DNA from 3 places in the Exiguobacterium abrahamii genome. Region 1 is predicted to be linked to each of the others. Evidence: riboswitches for the same ligand, from Rfam matches in the RefSeq annotation. Region 1 holds a riboswitch; each other region holds the start of a gene.

Region 1 (7,834 bases):
AAACGATTCATCCCGACGTTGATCTTCAAATGTAACTCGATTCCCTGCAGCTGTTTACTGTTTAGGGCGAGCCATTCTAGCGATGAGACACCGAGTGCGATTCCGAAACGTCGTGCTGTTTCAAAATCCTCCGTCGGATTCATCACCAGTACATAACTGTCTGGAAAATTCGTTTTGATTTCAATGGCTTCATACAACTCAGCGACAGCAAAGTGATGCACATCGGATGCCATCAGCGTCTCGACCATCTCGAGCATACCTAAGTTATACGCATTGTTCTTGACCACGGCAAAAATACGTTTACGTGACCGAGCGAAGACCGATGCGACGTTCTGTCGCACCGCCTTCCGATCGATCGTGACGAGTGTACGCGTCGTCATTCTGCGACAGCGGGTGTCACGTACGTCAACCAATCCGCATATTGCGGCAATTGACCTGTGACGGCTTGACGGTAAAGATCGAGCAACTCATCTGCGACGTTCCGTGTTCCGCCGTTGATCGAGATATGATCGATTTCACCGACACTCGTGATTTCAGCAGCTGTTCCTGTTAAGAAGATCTCATCTGCGACATACAGCTCATCGCGTCCGATATGACGTTCGACGACAGGATAGCCTTGATCTTGTGCCAAACGGATGATGACTTGGCGTGTGATACCGTCGAGTACTGAACAATCAAGTGACGGTGTATGAATCGTTCCGTTTTTAAGAAGGAAGAGATTCGCAACACTCGCTTCACTGACGTTACCGTTCATGTCGAGTGCGATAGCTTCATCAAATCCATCACGGATCGCTTCACCTTTTAAGAGTTGTGAGTTCATATAGTTCGCAGCCGCTTTCGCTTGCATCGGCATCATCGTTGATGAGACACGGCGGTATGATGCGACTTTTGCCCGGATGCCAGCGCCTTTATCGAAGTATTCCCCAAGCTCCCAGCAAGAGATGCCGACATGAACCGTTGTATCTTTCGCCATCAATGCTTGCCATGGCGTACCGAGGAACACGAATGGACGGATATAACAAGATTCGAATCCGTTTTTCGCAATTAGATCAATCGTCGCTTGGACGAGTTCATCAACCGTATACGGAATCGTGACGTGATAATACGCACAACTGCGGAAGAGACGTTCGATATGTTCCTTCAATTGGAAAATCGCCGGTCCGTCCGGTGTCGCGTATGCACGAATTCCTTCAAAGAATCCACTACCGTAGTGAATCGCATGTGACATGACGCTCGTGTTCGCATCTTTCGGATCATGAAAGACTCCATCTAACCAAATTGCTTCTCCATACTGTGTATCCACTGCCATGTGTTTTCCTCCTCTTCGACGTCAATCAGAGTGAACGTAAATCATCCACCAATTGCGTCTTCTCTTCTGTTTTCGCATCTTTCTGTTTGATGACACGTGCAGGTGTTCCAGCAACGACGCTTCCAGCAGGTACGTCTTCTGTGACGACACTACCAGCAGCGACGACGGCATCTTTGCCGACTTTGACGCCTTCAAGAATGACTGCATTTGCACCAATCAAGACACCGTCTTCAATGATGACAGGTGTTTTTGAAGGTGGTTCGAGGACACCCGCGACCACGGCACCTGCGCCGACATGAACGTTTTTCCCGATCGTCCCACGTGCACCGACGACAGCGTTCATATCAATCATTGTACCATCTCCGATTGATGCACCGATATTGATGATCGCACCCATCATGACGACTGCGTTGTCACCGATGACGACATGATCACGAATCCATGAACCTGGCTCGATGCGCGCATTCAAGTGACGTGTATCAAGCATTGGTACCGCACTGTTGCGACGGTCATACTCCACGTGAACATCCGTGATGCGATCTGAATACTTTTCTAAGAAAGTAGCCGCAAGTCCTGCATCCGCGAAGAAAATCTTTGATTCATCTGATCCGAATGCAGTAGCGCCTTCGATCGTCAAGCCCGCCAAATCGCCGTTGACGTACAGTTTTACCGGTGTTTGTTTTTTAGCATCTTTAATGAATTTAGCAATTTCGTAAGCATCAGTGAGTAACATGTGAATCCTCCTGTGTGTAGAGCGTCTCTAATGTATAGAGTCCCGCTGTTTTTTGAATGAGTGCTTCAGCTGCTTTGATCGCACCAGAAGCAAATACTTTTTTCGATAACGCCGTATGTTTGATTTCAATTAATTCGTCGACACCTGCGAATAAGACTTCGTGTTCTCCGAAGATCGTTCCACCGCGCATCGCGTGCATCCCGATCTCGTTCGTCTCGCGCTTTTGCCGCGTCTGTGACCGATCATATACCGGTGTGACGTCACGTGCCGTCTGAATCGTTTGCAATAACAACTCAGCCGTTCCGCTTGGCGCATCGACTTTTTGGTTGTGATGTTTCTCGAGCAATTCGATGTCATACGCTCCTGCTAGTGGTACGAGTGTCTTCAGCAGTTGCTGCACCATCGCGATGCCGTACGACATATTGTACGACTGGAAGATCGGAATTTCTTTTGCAGCGTCCTTGATCGATGCCAGTTCCGCCTCCGAAAAACCAGTCGTCGCGATGACGAGTGGTGTTTTTGTCGCCAGCCCGTATGCGAGCAGATCCGGTAGCAAACTCGGATGCGAGAAGTCGATGATCGCATCGACCGTCTCTGACATCTCCGTTAGCTCGGCATATGAAACGATCGTATCGGATGACTTCGTCCGGTCAACGATCGCCACGACACTTTGTGGTGCGAGTTCGACGACGTATTGTCCTGTCGCCCCGTAACCGTGTAACGCGAGTTTCATCGAACCACTCCTTTGTAAGCCCGCATCGTTTCGAGTAAGTGGGCGTGTCCTGCTTCTGATTGACGGACGAGCGGCAAGCGTGGCGCACCGACAGCAAAGCCGAGTTCTTCAAGCGATGCTTTGACTGGAATCGGATTGACGTCACTGAACAAGGCACCGATGACCGGTAACAAGTCTGCCTGAATCCGGCGCGCCGTGACGAGATCTTGCGCGAGTAACGCCTCAGCAAGTGCTTGTGTCTCTGCCGGGTACGGATTCGAAAGAACTGAGATGACGCCTTGTGCCCCCCATGCCATGTATGGCAGGATTTGATCATCATTTCCACAGAAGACGGCGAAGTCTTCCGGAATCGCCGCCATCAGTTCACCCATGAAGCTGACATCTCCACTCGCTTCCTTAAACGCTTGGATGCGTGGATGACGTGCTAACGTCACTGCGGTTTCGACTGCGATCGCAACGCCTGTCCGCGACGGAACGTTGTACAGCATGATTGGTAATTCGGTTGCATCAGCGACCGCCGTGAAGTGTGCGACGAGCCCGGCTTGTGATGTTTTGTTGTAGTACGGTGTGACGAGCATCGCTGCATCCGCACCAAGGCGTTCTGCGAGTAACGTCTTCTCGATTGTTACTGCCGTGTTGTTCGAACCCGTTCCGGCAATGACGGGTACTCGTCCTGCCGTGACTTGAACGGCAGTCGTCAATAGTTGTTCGAATTCCGTGTTTGTCAGTGTCGAACCTTCTCCTGTCGTCCCTCCGACGACAAGTGCCTGAATCCCTGCTGCGAGTTGTTGCTCGATCAAGCGTTCGAATACGTGTAGATCCAACTCGCCTGCTTCATTAAATGGTGTGACGAGCGCTGTACCTGCTCCTTTGAACATGAAGAACTCCTCCTTTTTTATGAATGAATCGACTGTTCGATGGCTTGGCGTGCGACTTGTACGGCGTTTGACGCGGCACCTTTTCGGATGTTGTCGGCTACACACCAAAGATGGAACGTATTCGCGAGACTATCATCTTGTCGAATTCGTCCGACATAGACATCGTCCGTTCCACTCGCGTCAAGTGGCATCGGATAACGCGTATTCGCGACATCATCGACGAGGACGACGCCCGGTGCGCTTTCCAGTGCTTCACGGATCGCTTCGACCGTTGTCGGTTGTGTAAACGTGACGTTGATCGCAACCGAGTGAGAGTTCGTGACTGGAACCCGGACACATGTCGCACTGACTGGTAATGCTGGAAGATTGAAGATTTTCCGTGTTTCATCAATCATCTTCTGCTCTTCTTTCGTATAGCCGTTCTCAAGGAACACATCGATATGCGGCAAGATGTTATCGTGAATCGGATGTGGATAATTGACGGGTTCTTCTCCGCGTGCCCCGCGTGCCAGATCCTCGATTCCTTTTTGACCTGAACCGGATACGGCCTGATACGTCGTATAGTTGACGCGTTCGAATCCTAGTGACTGGAGCGGTGCTAAGGCGACGACGGATTGAATCGTCGAACAGTTCGGATTTGCGATCAAGCGGTCTGTCGTCTGAATCGCTTGCGGATTGACTTCTGGCACGACAAGTGGAATCGTCTCCTCCATTCGGAAGGCACTTGAATTATCAACGACGAGTGTTCCGTTTTCGGCTAGTAACGGGGCATATTGCTCACTGATCGTTCCGCCCGCTGCGAACAACGCGACATCGATCCCGTCTTCCGTGATGTTTGGCGTCAGCGCTTGGATCGTAATATCTTCTCCCTTGAACTGCACCGTGTTCCCTGCTGAACGAGCAGAAGCGTAAGCGGACAGGCGGCTGACCGGGAAGTCCAGTTCGGCGAGTACTTGTAACATTTTTTGACCGACGGCGCCGGTTGCTCCGATGACGGCTACATGATACATGCTGTTTTCCTCCTTATAACTCGAACGCGTTTGCAATCGCTGCAACCGTCCGTTCAATGTCTGCTTGTGCAATCGTGTACGAGATACTGATTTCTGATGTCGTGACTTGATAGAACGGGATGTTCTCCGCTCGGAAGATTGCAAACAATTTCGAAGCAACACCTGTTGCATCCCGCATCCCGATGCCGACGACAGATAACTTCGCGTGCTGATTGTGGCGGTCGACCTTGACTGTCGTGAAGCGATCCATGATGTCTTTCAATGCTTCATCGAGGAACTCTTCCTCATCGAGTGGACAGGAGAACGATAAAAAGATGTCACTGTCGAACGTCGTTTGACTGATCATGTCGATGTTGACGTGGCGGTTCGATAAGAGTTCGAAGATATCGGCTACTGCTGCGTTCGTTTGCGGTACGTGTTTGATTGATACCGTCAAGACGTTCTTCGTCACACTGACACTCGTGACCGCTTTTTGTTCCATTGTTTCCGTCGCTTCCATGATCCATGTTCCCCTTTTCGATTCAAGTGTTTTCCCGACGAAGATGTGTACGCCGTATTTTTTTCCTAGTTCGACACTCCGCATTTCCATGACCTTCGACCCGAGGGCGCTCATCTCCATCATCTCATCATATGAGATGTGCGGAATCGGTTGAGCAGCAGCATGGATTCGTGGATCAGCCGTATAGACACCGTCGACATCCGTGTAGATTTCACACCGTTTATCAAGGACTGCCGCAAGGGCAACAGCCGTTGTATCCGATCCACCACGTCCGAGCGTCGTGACATCACCGAGTTCGTTGACACCTTGGAATCCAGCGACGATGACGACATCGTATGTTTCGAGTTTTTGTCGTAATAGATTTCCATCAATCTGTTTGATCTTACTTTTCGTATGCAATCCCATCGTACTGATTCCCGCTTGAGCGCCTGTTTGCGATAACGCTTTGACGCCGAGTGAGTTGAGGGCGATGCTGAGTAATGAAATCGTCTGTTCTTCTCCGATGGCAAGCAGACGATCGAGTTCTCGGCGCTCGGGGCGATCCGTGATGGCTTGCGCCTGAGCAATCAAAGAATCTGTCATCTTGCCCATCGCTGAAACGACGACGACAAGTTTTTCACCTTCGGCTGCGCGACTCTTCAAATAATTCGCAATAGACTGAATCTGTTCGACAGTCGCAACCGAGCTTCCACCAAATTTAAGTACAGTTGTCACAATCCTATCTCCTTTGTCCCGATACAGAAAAAAACGACGGGCCGGTAGGAGCGTTCCTACGGCCCGTCGTTATCACGATCGGACAAACGAAGACAAAGTCATTCGTTCTTTTACGTAAGATAGCGCTCCGAAACATCGGTTTCGGCAGTACAACGGATCTTAACCGTTGTACCAGCAAATGAGAAGAAGCATCTTCTCGTTCACTTCGGCGGACTTCCCCTTTCACATCATTCGGCATGCTTGCCTTCAAGAATGATGCTACTCATGTCATCCGCGCCTCTATCTGTCGGTTGTTAGTTACAGTTATAGCAGACATCTTTTGTTAAATCCAGTCATTTGACTGATTTTTTTCAAAATCCGTCAATTCGCAAGATGCTGTTTCGCGAGTTTGAGTTGCTCCGACACGGCAGCAAACCCTGTCCCGCCGTAGCTTGTCCGGCGTGCCACTGCTTGAACCGGATCGAGGAGCGGATAGACGTCTTCCGTGATATCCGGATGGAACGTTTGATACATTTCGAGATTCAAATCCTTCAGGAAACAACCATTCTGCACACAGTAAAGGACGGCTTTCCCGACGATTTCGTGCGCTTCCCGGAACGGTATGCCTTTCGTCACAAGGTAGTCGGCGAGTTCCGTTGCATTCGAGAAGTCTTGCATTGTCGCCTTCTTGAGCGCTTCGGTCTTAAACGTCGCAGATTCAATCATTCCGGTGAAGATTTGAACGGATTGGAGAACGGTATCGGCTGTATCGAAGACCCCTTCCTTATCCTCTTGCATGTCTTTATTGTAAGCGAGTGGTAATGCCTTCATCGTCGTCAAGAAGCCCATCATGTTGCCGTAGACGCGACCCGTTTTTCCACGAATCAACTCAGCGAAATCAGGATTTTTCTTTTGTGGCATCATGCTTGATCCTGTTGAGAAGGCATCCGATAACTCGATAAAACCGAATTCTTGCGACGCCCAGATGATGATTTCTTCACAAAAACGCGAGAGATGCATCATGACGGTCGAGGCGATCCCGAGGTATTCGATGACGAAATCACGGTCCGAGACAGCATCAAGACTGTTCGGATAGACCGACTCAAAACCGAGCAACTCGGCAGACCGGAAACGGTCGATCGGGAACGTCGTCCCCGCGAGCGCCCCCGCTCCGAGTGGTGATTTCCGGATCCGTTTTTGATTATCTGTCAATCGTTCGACATCACGTTCGAACATCCAGAAATAAGCGAGCAAGTGATGCGCAAGCGAAATCGGTTGTGCCCGTTGCAAATGCGTATACCCTGGCATGACCGTCTCGATATGTTGCTCCGCTTGTTCCATGATGACCGATTGGAGTTCGCGTAATGCTGTCGTCAACGCCTCAACATGTTGTTCCATCCATAGATGTAAATCCGTTGCGACCTGGTCATTTCGGCTCCGTGCCGTATGCAGTTTTCCTGCAACCGGACCAATCTGTTCCGTCAACAAACGCTCGAGGTTCATATGAATGTCCTCATCCGCTAGCGTATAGGAATGGTCTGCTAACGTCGTTTCCAGTTGCTTCAGTCCTTGCTCGATTTGTGTCCACTCGTCTTGAGCAAGAATCCCTTGTTCAAATAGCATCTGCGCGTGTGCGAGACTGCCTTTTAAATCGACGCTCGCTAATTTTTGATCGAACGTGATCGATGCTCCGAAGGCTTCCGCTTGAGCGGAAGCACTTTCCGTAAAACGTCCACCCCAGAGTTTGGTCATTTCGTGACACCCGCCTGACGATGTACGCTCGCATGCGTCGAAACGGCAAGTCCGTGTAATTTGATGAAGCCTTTTGCTGCTTCATGATCGAACGCGTCTTCTTTCGTGTACGTCGCAAGTTTCTCATCGTAGAGCGAGACAGCGGACTGACGACCTGTCACGGTTGCGTTTCCTTTGAACAGTTTAACGCGAACTTCTCCTGTGACGTCCTGTTGTGTCGCTGTCAA
Region 2 (7,834 bases), on a different contig from region 1:
CACCTCTGTTCGGAAGACGATCGTATACGTCTTTCGACTCGATCGAACTAACTCATGAATATCCGATTCGACGATAATGCGCCCTGCTTTGATTAAAGCCGCTCGATCGCACGATTTTTCCATCTCCGGAAAGTGGTGTGAACTCATTAGAATCGCTTTTCCAGCATGCTTCTCCTGTTCGATCCACTCTAAAAAACGCTCTTGCATCAAAGGATCAAGCCCACTGGTTGGCTCATCGAGTAGGTAGACGGGTGCATCCTTCATGAAGCAACCGACAAGTGCCAGTTTTTGTTTCATCCCTTTTGACATCTTGCGGATTTTCGTCTTCGTCTCAAACGGAAATCGTTTCAATAACAGTTGCCGCCGTGTCGGATCGCTACCATGTAGTCGTTGCATCAAATCGAGCATCTCTGCTCCTGTCATGTCTCCAGGTAAACTAATCTCCCCCGGCAAATAACCGACCAACTGCTTCACTTCTTTACTTTGTTTCCAGCAATCAAAGCCACCGATCGTCGCCCTTCCTTCGTCCGCAGCCAGTAGTCCCATCAAATGTCGGAGTGTCGTTGATTTTCCGGATCCGTTTGGTCCAATGAAACCGAATATCGTACCCGGATCGACCGTAAAACTGACATCGAATATCCCACGCCCCGGCGCAAATTCCTTCGTCACATGCTCCAAACGGATCATCATCCGACCTCCCTATCTTTTATTTCTTTCCTCACTGTATTGATACCCGTTTTGAAGCAGTTTGTTCGGATCAAAACGATAGATGACGAACCGTTCGTCATGATTTTTTTCATAGAGGTCTCGCAATCGAATCTCATCGATTTGCTCGAATACGGTATGTCGCTCCAAGTACTCCCGGTATTCATCGGTCGGGTAATACAAGATAAGGTCCACTGAACGCGGGGAACGTTCGACCGAACTTAAAATGTGATCGATCACTTTCATGAAAATTTGTGAAGAGAATGGATTGAAGAAATAAAACTTATTCGCCTCATCCGGAATGGTATACTGCTCGGCATACGTCTGTTCAAATCGCAAACTTCCAGAACGCCGCTTCCGTCGACTTTGGTAGTTCGCCATATTCCGAAGTGCGTCCTCGTAAAATTGTCCGTTCATCTCGATTCCGATGACGGAACAGTCGAATCGGTCGTGTAAGTAAAAGTTCAAACGCCCTTTCCCACACCCGAAATCGATGACAGTATCCTCTTTTTGAAACGGATAGGTTTCGCATAATTCGCCGAGTGCCGCATAAGGCGTCGGTTCATAGCGATTGTAGTGACTAAACACACCATAGAGGTGTTGCATCTCAATGGTCTCAATTCGTAATCGTTGATCATATTCCTGTTCATTCATCGTCTTTTGTTCCTTCTTTCCGGCATTCTTTCCCTCATCGTACTATACTGAAGAAGTACGTTACTCGTTTTTTGAAAGGGGATTTTATGATGATCGTCGTTACGAACCGGATTAAAGTCAAAAAAGGGATGGCTGCAGCTCTCGCTCCTCGTTTTACGCGTCCAAGTGGACTCGATACGATGGACGGATTCATCCGCGTCGAGGTCTTATTGACGCAAAATATCGAAGAACACGATGAAATGAACGTCAACATGTACTGGGAAGATATGAAGAGTTTTCAAGCGTGGCGGGAGAGTGACGATTTTAAAGCGTCGCATAGTCGACCTGCGAGTAGTGAAGCAGGAGAATCGCCAATGCTCGGTAGCGAGATTCTGACATATGAAGTCGCTTCGGTCAAAGAACGCGCATGATGCACGAAAAGGACTCGTCTCGAGTCCTTTTTTAGATACCGGTATAAAAATAGTGAAAGGGTCGAATTGTCTCAAATGGTATTATTTGTTATCATAGTGCCATTACAGAGAGAGAGGGTCCTTCATGAATTCATTAATTATATTTGAACAAGCCATTCGTAGCTTACCTGACGATCGTACGTTACGACGTGATGAATTATGGACGGACGATTTTTTATTGCAACAGGAGAACGAGCTGACCGTCTATTACTCTCCGATTGGCGAATACGTCAATACTGAAGCAAAAGTCGTCATTATCGGGATCACACCAGGTTTTGAACAGATGCGAATCGCTTTCGAAGAAGCGACGGATGCCCTTCACCATAGTGTTTCATTAGAAGAGACGGCACGCCTCGTCAAATATACAGCAAGCTTTGCCGGAACGATGCGACGTAACCTCGTCCAGATGCTCGATACACTTGAACTTCCAGCATTGCTCGGCATCGAGACGACGGCTAGCTTATTTCATCAACATCAGAAATTATTGCATCCAACGTCACTGTTAAAGCAACCCGTCTTTTATCGCGAAAAGAATTACTCGGGTCATCAACCGAAGATCAATCGTAGCCCTTTATTAAGGCACTACGCGGAAGAACACTTCGTCGCTGAGATCAATCAGTTACAAAAACCAGCGTTATTGATTCCACTCGGTCGGGTCGTCGAGACGCAAGTCCGTGGATTGATTCATGATGGACGAATCGAACAGCATCAGCTTCTTTCCGGCTTCCCCCACCCATCTGGCGCAAACGGTCATCGAAAAAAACAATTCGAGGAAAACCAAGCCTATTTGACGAAACAGCTCATTCAACATTTTGCTGAATAAACAACTTTATCTTAAATTATCAGAATATATGGTTGAATCGTTTCTGAAATACATGATAAAGTGTCCATAAGAACAGAATATGACTATTCTATCGATGAGGTAGAGGCGCGATTTCAATCAGTACTTAGTCCGAGGATGACAACGAAGACGACTACAGGAAAGGTGACATCGCCGAAATGACAGTATGTGTCGAGCATATCGTCGTTGGTCGATTCGGGAAACACCCGATCGATTGCCATACATAACAATTGTATGGAGCGCTCCAATTCGGCTAAGAAAGACGCATCCAGCGAGGGTGTCGGCTTTGTTGCCGGTGCCCTTGCTTTTTTTGTGCCGCGGGGTCTCATCTTTAAGCCATTTATTAAAGAGGAGGATATTTTTCATGGTCAACTATTCAGATTCCATCATTGCCCTTGTACCTGCTTTACTAGCTATCTTATTAGCCATCTTTACCCGAAAGGTCGTTCTTTCGTTAGGTGTCGGCATTCTAGTCGGTACCCTGTTACTTCATCGTTTTAACCCGATCGATACGGTAACCTATCTCGGCAAGAACATCTTCAGCCTCTTTTGGGCGGACGGTGCCTTGAACGAGTGGAACGTCTTATTACTTGTTTTCTTGTTATTGCTCGGCGTCCTTTCCACATTGATTCAGACATCAGGTGGCGCTCGCGCTTTCGGTGAATGGGCTTCTACGCACGTCAAGACAGCGCGTGGTGCACGCTTAGTTGCCTTCGGACTCGGTATCCTAATTTTCATCGATGATTACTTCAATAGTCTCGCTGTCGGCAACGTCAGTCGTCCGTTAACAGATCGCCGTGGTGTCTCACGTGCGAAGCTTGCCTATTTGATTGACTCAACAGCTGCGCCTGTTTGTGTCATCAGTCCGCTTTCGAGTTGGGGCGCATTCATCATCTCCATCATCGCCGGTATCTTAACGACGCACTCGATTACGGATTACTCAGCGTTTAGTGCCTTTATGATGATTGTTCCGATGAACTTCTATGCGATTTTCGCGTTACTTTTAACACTTTACATCGCTTACTCTGGCATCTCTGTCGGACCGATGCGACAACATGAACTGCGTGCTGCCAAAGGCGAACTCTTCGATGCTTCGAAAGGAACACCGATGGGGATGGCTAAAGAGGTGAACGAACATACGAACGGAAAAGTACGTGATCTCGTCGTTCCAATCATCGTGCTCGTCATCGCTACGATCAGTGCGTTACTCGGGACAGGTGCTCAGGCACTTGCAGCCGACAATCGCCCGTTTACTTTAATTGGAGCATTTGAGGCAACAGACGTCACCCGTTCCCTCGTCGCAGGTGTCGTCATCAGTTTAATCGTCGCTTTCCTGATGCTGATCGGACGAAAAATTCCGGGCCGCGATTACCGTGCAAGCATCGTTGCTGGTATGCGTTCCATGTGGCCAGCAGTCGTGATTTTGTTATTCGCTTGGACGATCATCGCTGTTATCGGTGATATGAAAACCGGTGACTATCTCGCGAGCTTCGTCAGCAACTCGATTTCTGCTTCGTACTTGCCATTCTTATTATTCTTGATTGCCGGCTTGATGGCATTCTCAACAGGAACAAGTTGGGGCACATTCGGAATCATGTTGCCAATCGGTGCGGATCTCGTCATGGCTGTTGATACCTCACTCTTGTTACCGACGCTTGCTGCTGTTCTTGCTGGATCTGTCTTCGGTGACCATTGTTCACCGATTTCCGATACGACAATCCTAAGTTCGACAGGGGCTGGATCCCATCATATCGATCACGTTACGACACAATTACCGTATGCGCTAGTCGGTGCCGTCACTGCGGCAGTCGGTTATTTAGTCATCGGTTTCACGGAGTCTTCGGTATTCGGTTTCATCGGAGCTCTTGTCACATTCGTACTCTTCGTCGTCGTCTTGAACGTTCTCTCGAAAAAAGGCGAAACCGCTTCGGATTTACAAACGGATTGATGAAATGAAAAAGGGACTGACTCAAAAAAGAATGATGCGTCTTTTCACGCCCTTTCCTCAGGCGAGACACAAGCCAGTTTTCCTGCTTCATTGAAGCAGGAAAATGGGTCTTGTTCGTCTCTAACAGCGCATAAATGCGCTTTTCCTGTAGGAGTGGCGTGTGACGCACCATTCTTTTTTGTTACGAGATAAGGGTGGCAGATCATCATTCTGCCACCCTTATCTTTGTAGAGACTGATTTTGAGTCAGCCCCTTTTTCGACTTCATATCATGTCTTATACCATAAGTTCACACACATCATTCGCGAACGCTACCGGATCCTCGAGTGGGAGTCCTTCGACAAGCAATGCTTGTTGATACATCAGTTTCGTATAGCGCTCGAATTTCGAACGATCGTTTTGATATGCCGTTTCAAGAGAGTGGAACACTGCGTGTGACGGATTCAATTCAAGAATCTTGACCGCTTCTACCCCTTCGTTATTCGGCATCGCCTTCAGGATTTTCTCCATCTCGATTGAGACGGCGCCGTCCGTCGCAAAACAGACGGGATGCGATTTGAGACGCGTTGAGGCTTTGACTTCCTTGACTTGTCCACTTAGCACTTCCTGCATAGCTTGGAACATCTCTGCTTGTGCGTCCGTCGTCTCCGCTTCTGCTGCTTCAATCCCTAAATCGCTACTCGTGACCGACTTGAACGTCTTCTCGTTGTACGTCACGAGCATCTGGATCGCGAACTCATCGATCTCTTCCGTGAAGTACAAGATATCGTACCCTTTATCACGGACGAGCTCGGATTGTGGTAATTTATCCAGACGATTCGTACTCTCACCAGCGGCGTAATAAATATGTGCCTGATCTTCCGGCATCGCTGCGACGTATTCTGCGAGTGTGATCAACTTCTTCTCCTTCGCCGAGTAGAAGAGGACGAGGTCCTGCACTTGTTCTTTATGCATGCCATAATCATTATACATACCGAACTTCAGCTGACGTCCGAACGCTTGATAGAACGTTTCGTACTTCGTGCGATCCTCGCGCAGAAGTGCTTCGAGTTGTGTCTTGATCTTACTTTGGATGTTTTTCGCGATCAATTTCAATTGACGATCGTGCTGAAGTAACTCACGCGAGATGTTGAGCGATAAGTCTTCCGAATCGACCATCCCTTTGACGAAACTGAAGTGATCCGGCAACAAGTCGCTGCATTTTTCCATGATCAGGACACCGTTGGCATAGAGTTCAAGACCCTTTTCAAATTCCTTCGAATAATAATCGTACGGTGCCTGCTCTGGAATGAATAAGATCGATTGATAACGAACAGCGCCGTCGACACTGATATGAATGTGTTTCGCTGGTGTGTCGAAACCATAACGCTTCTCTTGGTAGAAGTTCGTATAGTCCTCGTCTGTCAATTCCCGTTTGTTCTTCCGCCAGATTGGCACCATGCTATTGATCGTCTTGACGACTTCGACCTCTTCCGTCTCGTCACTGCCTTCGATCAGCTGACGTTCGAGTTCCTTCATCTCGATCGGATAACGAATGAAATCTGAGTATTTTTTGATGATGCTACGCAGACGATACGTCTCGAGGTATTCGTCATACGATTCTTCTTCCTCGTTCGCCTTGATGTGGAGCGTAATCTCCGTTCCGACGGTTTCCTTGTCGACTTCCTCGATCGTATAACCTTCGACACCACGCGATTCCCATTTATAAGCGACTGCACTGCCGAACGGTTTCGTAACGACAGTGACGACGTCTGCGACCATGAAGGCGGAATAGAATCCAACACCGAATTGACCGATGATATCATGACCATCTTGTGCTTCATTTTCTGCTTTGAAGGCAAGCGATCCACTTTTTGCGATCGTACCGAGATTTTCTTCTAGTTCTTCCTTCGTCATTCCGATTCCCGTATCACGAATGATGAGTTGACGCGCTTCTTTATTTGGTTCGATCGTAATTTTGTAGTGTTCCTTTTCGAACGAAATCGTCTCGTCCGTCAATGCTTTGTAGTACATCTTATCCATGGCGTCACTTGCATTCGAGATCAATTCGCGCAGGAAAATCTCCTTATGCGTATAGATAGAATGAATCATCATCTCCAGCAATCGTTTTGATTCCGCCTTAAATTGTTTCGTTTCCATGCTCATTCTGCCTCCCCTTTTTTAGCACTCAATCGCATAGAGTGCTAATTCATCTCCTATTATTAGGGAGTTCGAAATATCTGTCAATCTCCTTTTTCACTGTATGTCGTGACTTTTTCAAGGACAATCATTCCGATTTGACGTAAGTGTTCTGCTGACCCGTAGGTGCCATGGCTGACGCCGTTTTCATCCTTTCGATTACCGAGACCGATGAACTGCTCACTCGGTTTGAAGTGGAGTCCGACGACGGGTACCTGAAATCGTGACGAGAAGCCGACTTGAAAAATCGCGTCCGGATAATCCGTTGGTCGATAGGTCGTCCAATCGATGTCTGGTTCGAGCTTCGCAAATCGTTCCGTGTGTTCCTTACCGAGCAGGATGATTCCTTTTATCGAAAACAGTTCAAGCAGGCGTAACAAAAATGTCTGACCGAACGGACTATCTTCCAACACGCTGCGTTCTTTGATCGCTCCCATGTAGTGGTGTGTCGGAAACGGGAAAAAATCCAAGTGAATGACCGGATCAAGCGTCTTCTCGTAAAACGACGCACCGAGTCCGTTCAAGAATCCTTCGAGCTTACCGCCACCTGGTCGACCGAACCAGGTCCGATACACATTTGGTTGTTTGAAGTAACGATTGAAGCGTCGGATCGATTCCGTCAATGTCTCTTCTTGTAAATACGTATTCCATGTCATAGATTGTGGACGTATGAAAAGCGGACCATGCTCGTCAAATCGTAATCTACCTGTTCGGTCTAAAAACTGCGATCGAGATGGGTTCGTCGCGATCGTCACCCAACTGCTACGTGTCGCATCACCAAACCAGAGGACCGGTGTCGTTTGGTCGATCAATTCACTTGCGAATGCACTCTTCTCGAGTGTCATTTGGTACTGGACGGCTTCGTGTAATAATTTTTTGGCAAGTTGCCATTGATCGGATGTCAGCGTTCTCATCTCCCTCTATACAGCGATTGTGCTGTTGTAGATGTACCCCCTATCCTCTATTACTAGACGCATCGATGGGTTTAATCTCCATTTCTCCGGGAATGTTTCATAAGGTGAACGATACGACTTAGGAGGGATTTAATAATGGGTAGACT
Region 3 (7,834 bases), on a different contig from region 1:
CTTTCATCTTACCCGATATGTCATGTCTTCTGCGAGAGGATTATTCGGCTTGACGGTACTCTTCTTCGAGATAGGTCCGGTACTTCGCTTCCCAAGCGTTTAGCGACACACGCCATAATACGATCGTTGCCATGACAAGTCCTAACGTAATCGGCCAGAACCAAATCGATACGATGCCTGCTGTAGAAGCCAGTCCGATTTTTGAAAACAGAACGTACGTCCAAATGATGGATGTGCATAATAAGATCGAGACCGGAATCGCGAACTTCCATGGAGTGAGCTCGACAGACTGTCGTCGATTGATTTTTCTTGACTGGACGGCCGGGTAACGATATCCCATGAATACCATGAACAGCACTTCAATCATGAGTAGAATACCGTACCCATGAATATAGCTAATGCCATGATCCCAGCCGAACAGTTGTTTGAAACCGAAGACGAATAAGTAATACGCAAACACGTGAAAGACGATGACGATTTTCGCCGCAATTGCCGGAATTCGTTTCATGAAAATCCCCATTAATACGATGACGAGAATCGGAATGTTGAAAAATCCTGTGAATTGCCGGATCAAACTCCATAAGCCGTCCGGCGCGTACATCAAGAATGGTGCGATGACGAAAGAGATTAAAGCAACGATCGTTCCGAACCATTTACTGACACGAATCAAATGTTCATCACTCGCCTCTTTCGCAAACACCGGCTGATAGATATCGAGGACGAAAAGTGTCGCAATACTATTGAGCAACGAGTTAAACGAACTAAAGACGGCTCCGAGTAAGACAGCCAAGAAAAATCCCATCAGCGAGACCGGCAGTAACTCCGTAATGAGTCGAGGATATGACAAATCACCGCTTGTTAGTGTGTTCCCATACAAGTGATAGGCAATGATCCCAGGAATCAGCATGAAGATTGGAACTAATAACTTCAAAAATCCTGTCATGAGGACGCCCTTCTGTCCTTCCTTCAAATCTTTTGCCCCGAGCACACGTTGAATGACATATTGATTGAGTGACCAATAAAATAAGTTCGCAAATAGGATACCCGTGAAAATCGAGAAGAACGGAACGGCATCGGTTGAACTTCCGATTGCGTTCAGCTTCTCCGGTTGCACAGTCGCAATCGTCTTCATCCCTTGAAGTAAATTCCCGTCACCCAGTGTGATAAAGCCGAGTACCGGAACTAGGAATCCGACGAAGACGAGCCCAATCCCGTTCAAGGTATCTGAGACAGCCACCGCACGTAGTCCTCCAAAAATCGCATAAATTGCTCCGATGATCCCAACGATCCAGACGACTAACCAAAGGGATTGCGTATAACTAAGACCAAATAGTTCCGGAACATCGAACAGCTGCAAGACAGCTATCCCACCTGAATAAAGCATCGAAGGAATCGTGACGCACATATATCCGAGCAAAAAGAGTAAGACTGTCATCCGGCGCACCGTCTCGTCATACCGGTGACTTAAGTATTCCGGTAACGTCGAGATCCCAAGCCCAAGAAACTTCGGGAGCAGATAGATGGCCATGATAATCGCAGCAAATCCTGCCGTGACTTCCCACGCCATGCTCGACATGTTTCCCATGAAAGATTGTCCGTTTAGTCCAATCAACTGTTCTGCCGACAAATTCGTCAGCAGTAGCGATCCGGCAATGAAAACGCCACTTAATCCTCGTCCGGCTAAGAAGTATTCATCGACGCCTTGTGTTTTCCCACGCGTCAATCGGTAGGATATGTAGGCAACGAGCAACATGAAAAACGCTGCAGAACCTAATGTGAAAAATAATTCAGATGTAGTCATTCGTCTTCCCCCTATTCTTTATTCATATTTCTATTTTTGAATACTTATTCATTTATTCCTTTTTTATACTTTTTCAAAACTATATTTTAGAAAACGTTTTCATTTAAGGGAATAAAAAACCACCTTCATTTATAGAAGGTGGTTCCGATTGCAGAAAAATGGGCTGACTCAAAAATGACTCGTCTTCACGCCCTTTCCTCAGGCGAGACACAAGCCAGTTTTCCCGCTTCATTCAAGCAGGAAAACGGGTCTTGTTTGTCTTTGACAGCGCAAAATTGCGCTTTTTCCTGTAGGAGTGGCGTGTAACGTGTCCTTCTTCTTTATACCCGGAAGGAGAATCGAAAAAGCGTTTTGTTCACTCGACATCGCTTCCTAGGGAAAAACAAGCAAGAGCGACCCTGGAGCGAAGCGAAGCGGCGCGATGCTTGTCCCAGGAAAACGATTCGAAACGAACAAAAAAGCGCAATCTTTCTCATCAGACTCATCAGAGAAAAATTGCACTTTGTCTTCAATCTCAATCACCTTCATTTATAGAAGGTGGTTCACACATTATGATTGACGTGGATGTTCCGGGAAGTCCATCTCGTCATAACGAACGATCGACGTCCGGTTTTTGAATTTATGTCCTAACCAAAAGGCAAGGAATAATGGAATACCAACATACGTTGCGGCAATTCCGACCCAATCGATTTGATCAGCGAGGAATGCGGCATAGTTTTGACCGACGATGACGAGGAAACAAAGACCGAAGGCGAACAGCGGACCGAATGGGAATGCTGGTGCAACATATGGTAAGTCTTTCAACGAGTGACCTTGCGCAAGGAATCCTTTACGGAAACGATAGTGACTGATTGCAATCCCGAGCCATGCGATGAAGCCTGTCATACCGGAAGCATTGAGTAACCACAAGTAGACTTGTCCACCAAACATTGACGTCAAGAAGCAGAGCGCACCGACTGCTCCTGTTGCGAGCAAAGCGTTACGCGGTACACCGTTTTTCGATACTTTCGCGAACAACTTCGGTGCATCCCCTTGGCGAGCAAGTGTATAAAGCATCCGAGTCGAAGCATACATACCTGAGTTTCCGGCAGATAGAACAGACGTCAAGATGACGGCGTTCATGAGTGCTGCTGAGAAGGCAAGACCCGCTTTTTCAAAGACGAGCGTAAACGGACTAACCGCGACGTCCGTAATGTCATTGGAAACCAAGTTTGGGCTCGTATATGGAATGAGCATTCCGATGACGAAAATCGCGAAGACGTAGAAAAGCAAGATACGCCAGAAGACTTGTTTGACTGCTTTTGGAACATTCTTTTTCGGATCTTCCGATTCACCCGCGGCAATCCCGACCAGCTCCGTTCCTTGGAAACTGAATCCGGCAACGAGAATGATACCGATGACGGCAGGAATTCCACCGACGAACGGCGCATCGCCAAGAGCAAAGTTTTTAAAGCCAACCGGTGGCTCCGATGTAAAGACACCAAAAATCATCGCAACACCGACGACTAAGAAGACGATGACGGTGACGACTTTAATCATCGCAAACCAATACTCCGCTTCTCCGAATCCTTTAACGGAGAAGTAGTTCAAGCCAATCATGAGTAAGAGGAACAAGGCACTGAAGTAAAACCCAGGAACGTCCGGGAACCAGTACGTCATGACAATTTGTGCTGCGACGAGTTCGACTGCGATCGTGACTGCCCAGTTGTACCAGTAGTTCCAGCCAAGTGCAAAGCCGAATGATGGATCGACGAATTTCGTTCCATATGTCGAGAAGGATCCAGCGACCGGCATGTACGCTGCCATTTCACCAAGACTTGTCATGAGGAAGTAGACCATCAGACCAACGATTGCATACGATAGGAGCGCCCCACCTGGTCCTGCTGCTGCGACGGAAGCACCGGACGCAATGAAGAGTCCTGTTCCGATCGCTCCACCGATGGCGATCATCGACATATGACGGGCTTGTAATCCACGTTTTAATCCTTCTGCTGTCGAATCTGTTGTTTGTTTCACATCTAGATTGTTCATTTCGTTCGCTTCTCTCTTTAATAAATTTTTGAGAGGACACTTTTTGAATGAAAAAACAAAAAGCGCCCTCATCTTCCAGATGGAAGATGAGAACGCAACATAATAAAATGGATGCGCCTCATTCTACCGTCGTGAAAGATAGCTCTCCACAAGTAGGTGATACCCGACTTGTGACAGTATTAGACCTATTTGATCTAATCCCAATCGATCATCTTCAAAGCGATGATTGATTTCGGCAATTCTTCCTTTCAGGTCACCTCATCTGTCGCTTGACGACATCCGTAACCGTACTCTTAAGAACTGCAACCTCCATCCCACTGGTTGAGTGAGAACTGAATTAAGTTAGTTATTACTACGCCATATTACACAAATCGCCACGAAATTGTCAATTGCCATTTTCGAATATCGGGTAGTCGATGGTAAAAATCCGATATGTTTAGTACACTAAATGGTAGAAGTCCACTGAGAGAAAGGATGCTGCTTGCATGCCACAGGAACGTGATTTGCTAACTTATCGACTCGAAGAACAAATGCGTGTCATTCTTCGTACCCTGCGACGTGAACTTAACCGGCTATTTGAAGGAACGGCGACCCGGAGTGAATTTTTCATCTTACGAAGCCTTTCAGAAAATGGTCCTCAGCGCCCGACGCTTCTCGCGGAACAATTTGAGCTCGCGACGAGTCAAGTCACTGCTTTGACGGATAAGCTGTATAAACAAGGATATGTCACACGGACACGTTCGACGGAAGATCGTCGTTCAATCGTCCTCGCTTTGACGGAGGACGGAGAACGTGCATTTCGGGATCTCGAAATCGTCCGGAAAAACTATTTACAAGATCGCTTCGGCACATTGACGGAAGAAGAACTCGAAACGATGGTTCATGTCTTTGATAAAATTTTGCAGACGATGGATGAAGATACCCTTACTTCGTCTTCTTAAAAACGGTAGATTTTCTACCGTTTTTTCTATTTTGGTCTAAAGATTTCCCTCTGTCTAACCGTTATCTACTTGAGTATACTGGAAGTATATATATGGAAATCTGTTAGCTGGGGGAGTTGGGAGGATTTGTTGTCCATCATGAATCAATTCATCATTAACTTTTGTCTACTGTTCACAACGATTACTCTCTTGTTCTTACCGTTTCGGAATCAACCGCGTATTTCATTGAACTCCAAATGGAGCATTCGACTTATACTCGGAGCTGTCTCTGGTCTGATTGCGGTTTTATTGATGTTCAATGGGATTCAAATCGATGTCGCCCGTGTTGATTTACGTATCGTTCCCGTCGCGATTGCCATGCTGTTCGGTGGTTTCCCAAGCGCCATCGTCGCCGGTGTGATGATCATCGGGACACGTTACTTTTTAACACCAGTTGATCAAATGGAAGGCTTTTATTTATCGACGTTGATCATCGTCTTGTTCATCACGACGATCGGGATCATTCGTCGATTCGTCCATGTCTCGATGCGTCATTTTCAGCTTATGGTATTGGTCGGTATTCTCTATTCGTTACCCGCCATCTACGTCCTGACGCACAGCTGGTCGACATTCTTTAAAATCTCGATTGCGTACGTCTTCTTTAATTTATTAGCTGGCTTTGTTGCCTTTCGATTACTGACGGAATTACGCCGTCACTTCGAAAACATCCAGTATCAGCAGAAACTCGCCATGACGGATGCTTTGACAGGACTCGCCAATCGTCGTCGTCTGGATGACTCGCTTTCGCTTGTCGGCTCGACCGACCAAGGCTATTCGCTTGTACTCATCGATATCGATTTCTTCAAGCATGTCAATGATACATATGGTCATGATGCGGGCGATGATGTGTTACGCCAACTCGGCATGACTCTCGCTTCCTTGACGCGTCCAGACGACCTCGTCGGACGGTACGGTGGTGAAGAATTTTTAATCATCTTACCAAGTACTTCGGCGAAAGAAGCGCAAAAAATAGCAGAACTAGCTCGGCTGACGGTCGCACGTAACCTGTTCCCGACAGCAGATGTACCTGATCTGCAAATTACGATCTCACTTGGGATTTCCCATTCCAGTGGTTCGCATACGTCACTTGAAGCATTACAACAGGCAGATAAAGCGTTGTATTACTCAAAAGAAAACGGACGGAACCGGAGTACGATCTATACGAAAGAACTTGCATTCCGACAAGCTTAAACTGATTGGACACTTCCGTAGGGGAGTGTCTTTTTTACGTCTTCATTCCGTCTCTTTAGGAAAACCGATGCTTTCAACCGTTCCAAAAACAATCATCCGACTTAATTGTTCTGCCATGTATTCTGATGAATACGGTCGACCGTTTCGTAACCAAGAAATCAACAATCCCAACTGTCCACCAATGACATAGTTCAATAATAAGTCCCGATCGACGAACGTAGCTTCTTCTGTGATTTGCGGTCGAAACACAATTCGATAATTCTCTTTCAATGTATCGAGAAAACGAGAGATGAACGTTTTGATCGGTCCTTGAACGAGCATCGTCTGATAGAATAATTCATTTTCTTCGATATGAATGAACAAACGAGCAAAATAGCGACTCACCTGCTCGACTGTCGGAAAGACAGTTCCTGTACCCGTGATCCGAATCGCTTGTTCAAGTGCTTTCATTTGCTCCTCAACGACTTGGTCGAGCAAATCATACTTATCCGTATAGTGTGCGTAGAAGGTCGAACGGTTCACACCTGCTCCATCTGTCAACATTTTGACAGTAATGCTCGAGAAGCTGTGCGTCTTCAGTAAACGAAATAATTCCATCGTAATACGGTCACGTGACCGTTTTGGTCGGGGATCACGGCTCTCATTCATCCATATTTCACTCCTTTTTCACCATCTTTTCATTAATGAATCCGTTATCATCTATTTTTCCAACATTTTGTCGGAAATTGTCGGTTGTTTGTTAGCTAACGTTCCATATAATTAACTATATTAATTACTCCTCCCCCCAGAGGAGTACTTTTTTTGAATCGATTGTACACAAGAAAGGATGCTAACACACCCATGAGTATGAAAAAATTATTGATCATCAATATCGTGACACTCATCGTTTTAATCGGTGGTGGTGTTGTCGGATACTACTATTACGATCAAGCAACGAGCTATGTCAAAACAGACAATGCGAAAATCGACGGTAAGATGATAACGGTTGCGAGCCCAAGCGCTGGTAAATTAACAGACTGGTCTGCGAAAACAGGCGAATCACTTGCCAGTGGCGCAACAGTCGGACACGTCATGACGGCACAAGCCGGACAAAAACCGACGGATCTCTCGGTTTCAATGCCCTCAAAAGCAACGATCGTTCAGTCGATGGCGACAAAGAACGGCTTCGTCGCAGCAGGTACACCACTTGCCTATGGTTTTGACTTAAACGACCTTTGGGTCACAGCGAACATCGAAGAAACAGAAATCGATGAAATCAAAGTCGGACAAACAGTGGATGTTTACGTCGACAGCTATCCGGACACGACACTTTCTGGTGAAGTCGAGCAAATCGGTATGACGACGGCTTCCACGTTCTCAATGATGCCTTCTTCAAACGGAAACGCGAACTACACGAAAGTCGCACAAGTCATTCCTGTTAAAGTCTCACTCTCGCAAGAAAAATCACTCGACATTCGACCTGGTATGAATGTGACCGTCCGCATTCATAAGGATTAAGGAGGGACGTTCATGTCTACTACCTTCTTGTTCGGATACAGTGCGTTCACGATTCTGATCATCATCGGCGTCAACTGGATTGCCCGTCGAAGCCGCTCATCCGACACGGCACTGGCGACGGACGGACCGACACTCGAGGAATCCCTCGAGACGGAACCGACGATGACCGTGACACCACCAGTCGCAGCACCTTCAAAACAGGTATCGACTGAAAACGTCAGTATTCCGAAAGTACTGACGGTCTTACTCATCGGTATGTTCATTGCTATTTTGAACCAAACGTTGATCAATGTCGCGTTACCGGTTCTGATCAATGACTTTAACGTGTCGACAT

The links. A riboswitch is a leader RNA that binds a small molecule or an ion and turns the genes downstream of it on or off. The one in region 1 is predicted to bind lysine.
Region 2: linked by a shared signal. The riboswitch ahead of ITJ88_RS14110 (Na+/H+ antiporter NhaC family protein) and the one ahead of ITJ88_RS12265 (aspartate kinase) in region 1 are both predicted to bind lysine.
Region 3: linked by a shared signal. The riboswitch ahead of ITJ88_RS15530 (amino acid permease) and the one ahead of ITJ88_RS12265 (aspartate kinase) in region 1 are both predicted to bind lysine.

Annotation. Positions count from the first base shown of each region.
Region 1 is NZ_JADOYC010000004.1:43,882-51,715, reverse strand. Features, by position in the region: gene alr (alanine racemase) at 1-380, opposite strand, end outside; gene ITJ88_RS12290 (branched-chain amino acid transaminase) at 377-1,309, opposite strand; gene dapD (2,3,4,5-tetrahydropyridine-2,6-dicarboxylate N-acetyltransferase) at 1,335-2,042, opposite strand; gene dapB (4-hydroxy-tetrahydrodipicolinate reductase) at 2,029-2,775, opposite strand; gene dapA (4-hydroxy-tetrahydrodipicolinate synthase) at 2,772-3,653, opposite strand; gene ITJ88_RS12270 (aspartate-semialdehyde dehydrogenase) at 3,671-4,663, opposite strand; gene ITJ88_RS12265 (aspartate kinase) at 4,677-5,876, opposite strand; lysine riboswitch at 5,989-6,166, opposite strand; gene argH (argininosuccinate lyase) at 6,237-7,607, opposite strand; gene ITJ88_RS12255 (argininosuccinate synthase) at 7,604-7,834, opposite strand, start outside.
Region 2 is NZ_JADOYC010000005.1:176,656-184,489, forward strand. Features, by position in the region: gene ITJ88_RS14090 (ABC transporter ATP-binding protein) at 1-687, opposite strand, end outside; gene ITJ88_RS14095 (methyltransferase) at 700-1,359, opposite strand; gene ITJ88_RS14100 (heme oxygenase) at 1,449-1,769, shown strand; gene ITJ88_RS14105 (uracil-DNA glycosylase family protein) at 1,894-2,631, shown strand; lysine riboswitch at 2,724-2,902, shown strand; gene ITJ88_RS14110 (Na+/H+ antiporter NhaC family protein) at 3,014-4,597, shown strand; gene htpG (molecular chaperone HtpG) at 4,873-6,735, opposite strand; gene ITJ88_RS14120 (PDZ domain-containing protein) at 6,819-7,688, opposite strand; gene ITJ88_RS14125 (SDR family oxidoreductase) at 7,824-7,834, shown strand, end outside.
Region 3 is NZ_JADOYC010000008.1:116,869-124,702, forward strand. Features, by position in the region: gene ITJ88_RS15525 (solute:sodium symporter family transporter) at 41-1,801, opposite strand; gene ITJ88_RS15530 (amino acid permease) at 2,351-3,832, opposite strand; lysine riboswitch at 3,964-4,152, opposite strand; gene ITJ88_RS15535 (MarR family winged helix-turn-helix transcriptional regulator) at 4,318-4,773, shown strand; gene ITJ88_RS15540 (diguanylate cyclase) at 4,912-6,003, shown strand; gene ITJ88_RS15545 (TetR/AcrR family transcriptional regulator) at 6,046-6,651, opposite strand; gene ITJ88_RS15550 (HlyD family secretion protein) at 6,844-7,500, shown strand; gene ITJ88_RS15555 (DHA2 family efflux MFS transporter permease subunit) at 7,513-7,834, shown strand, end outside.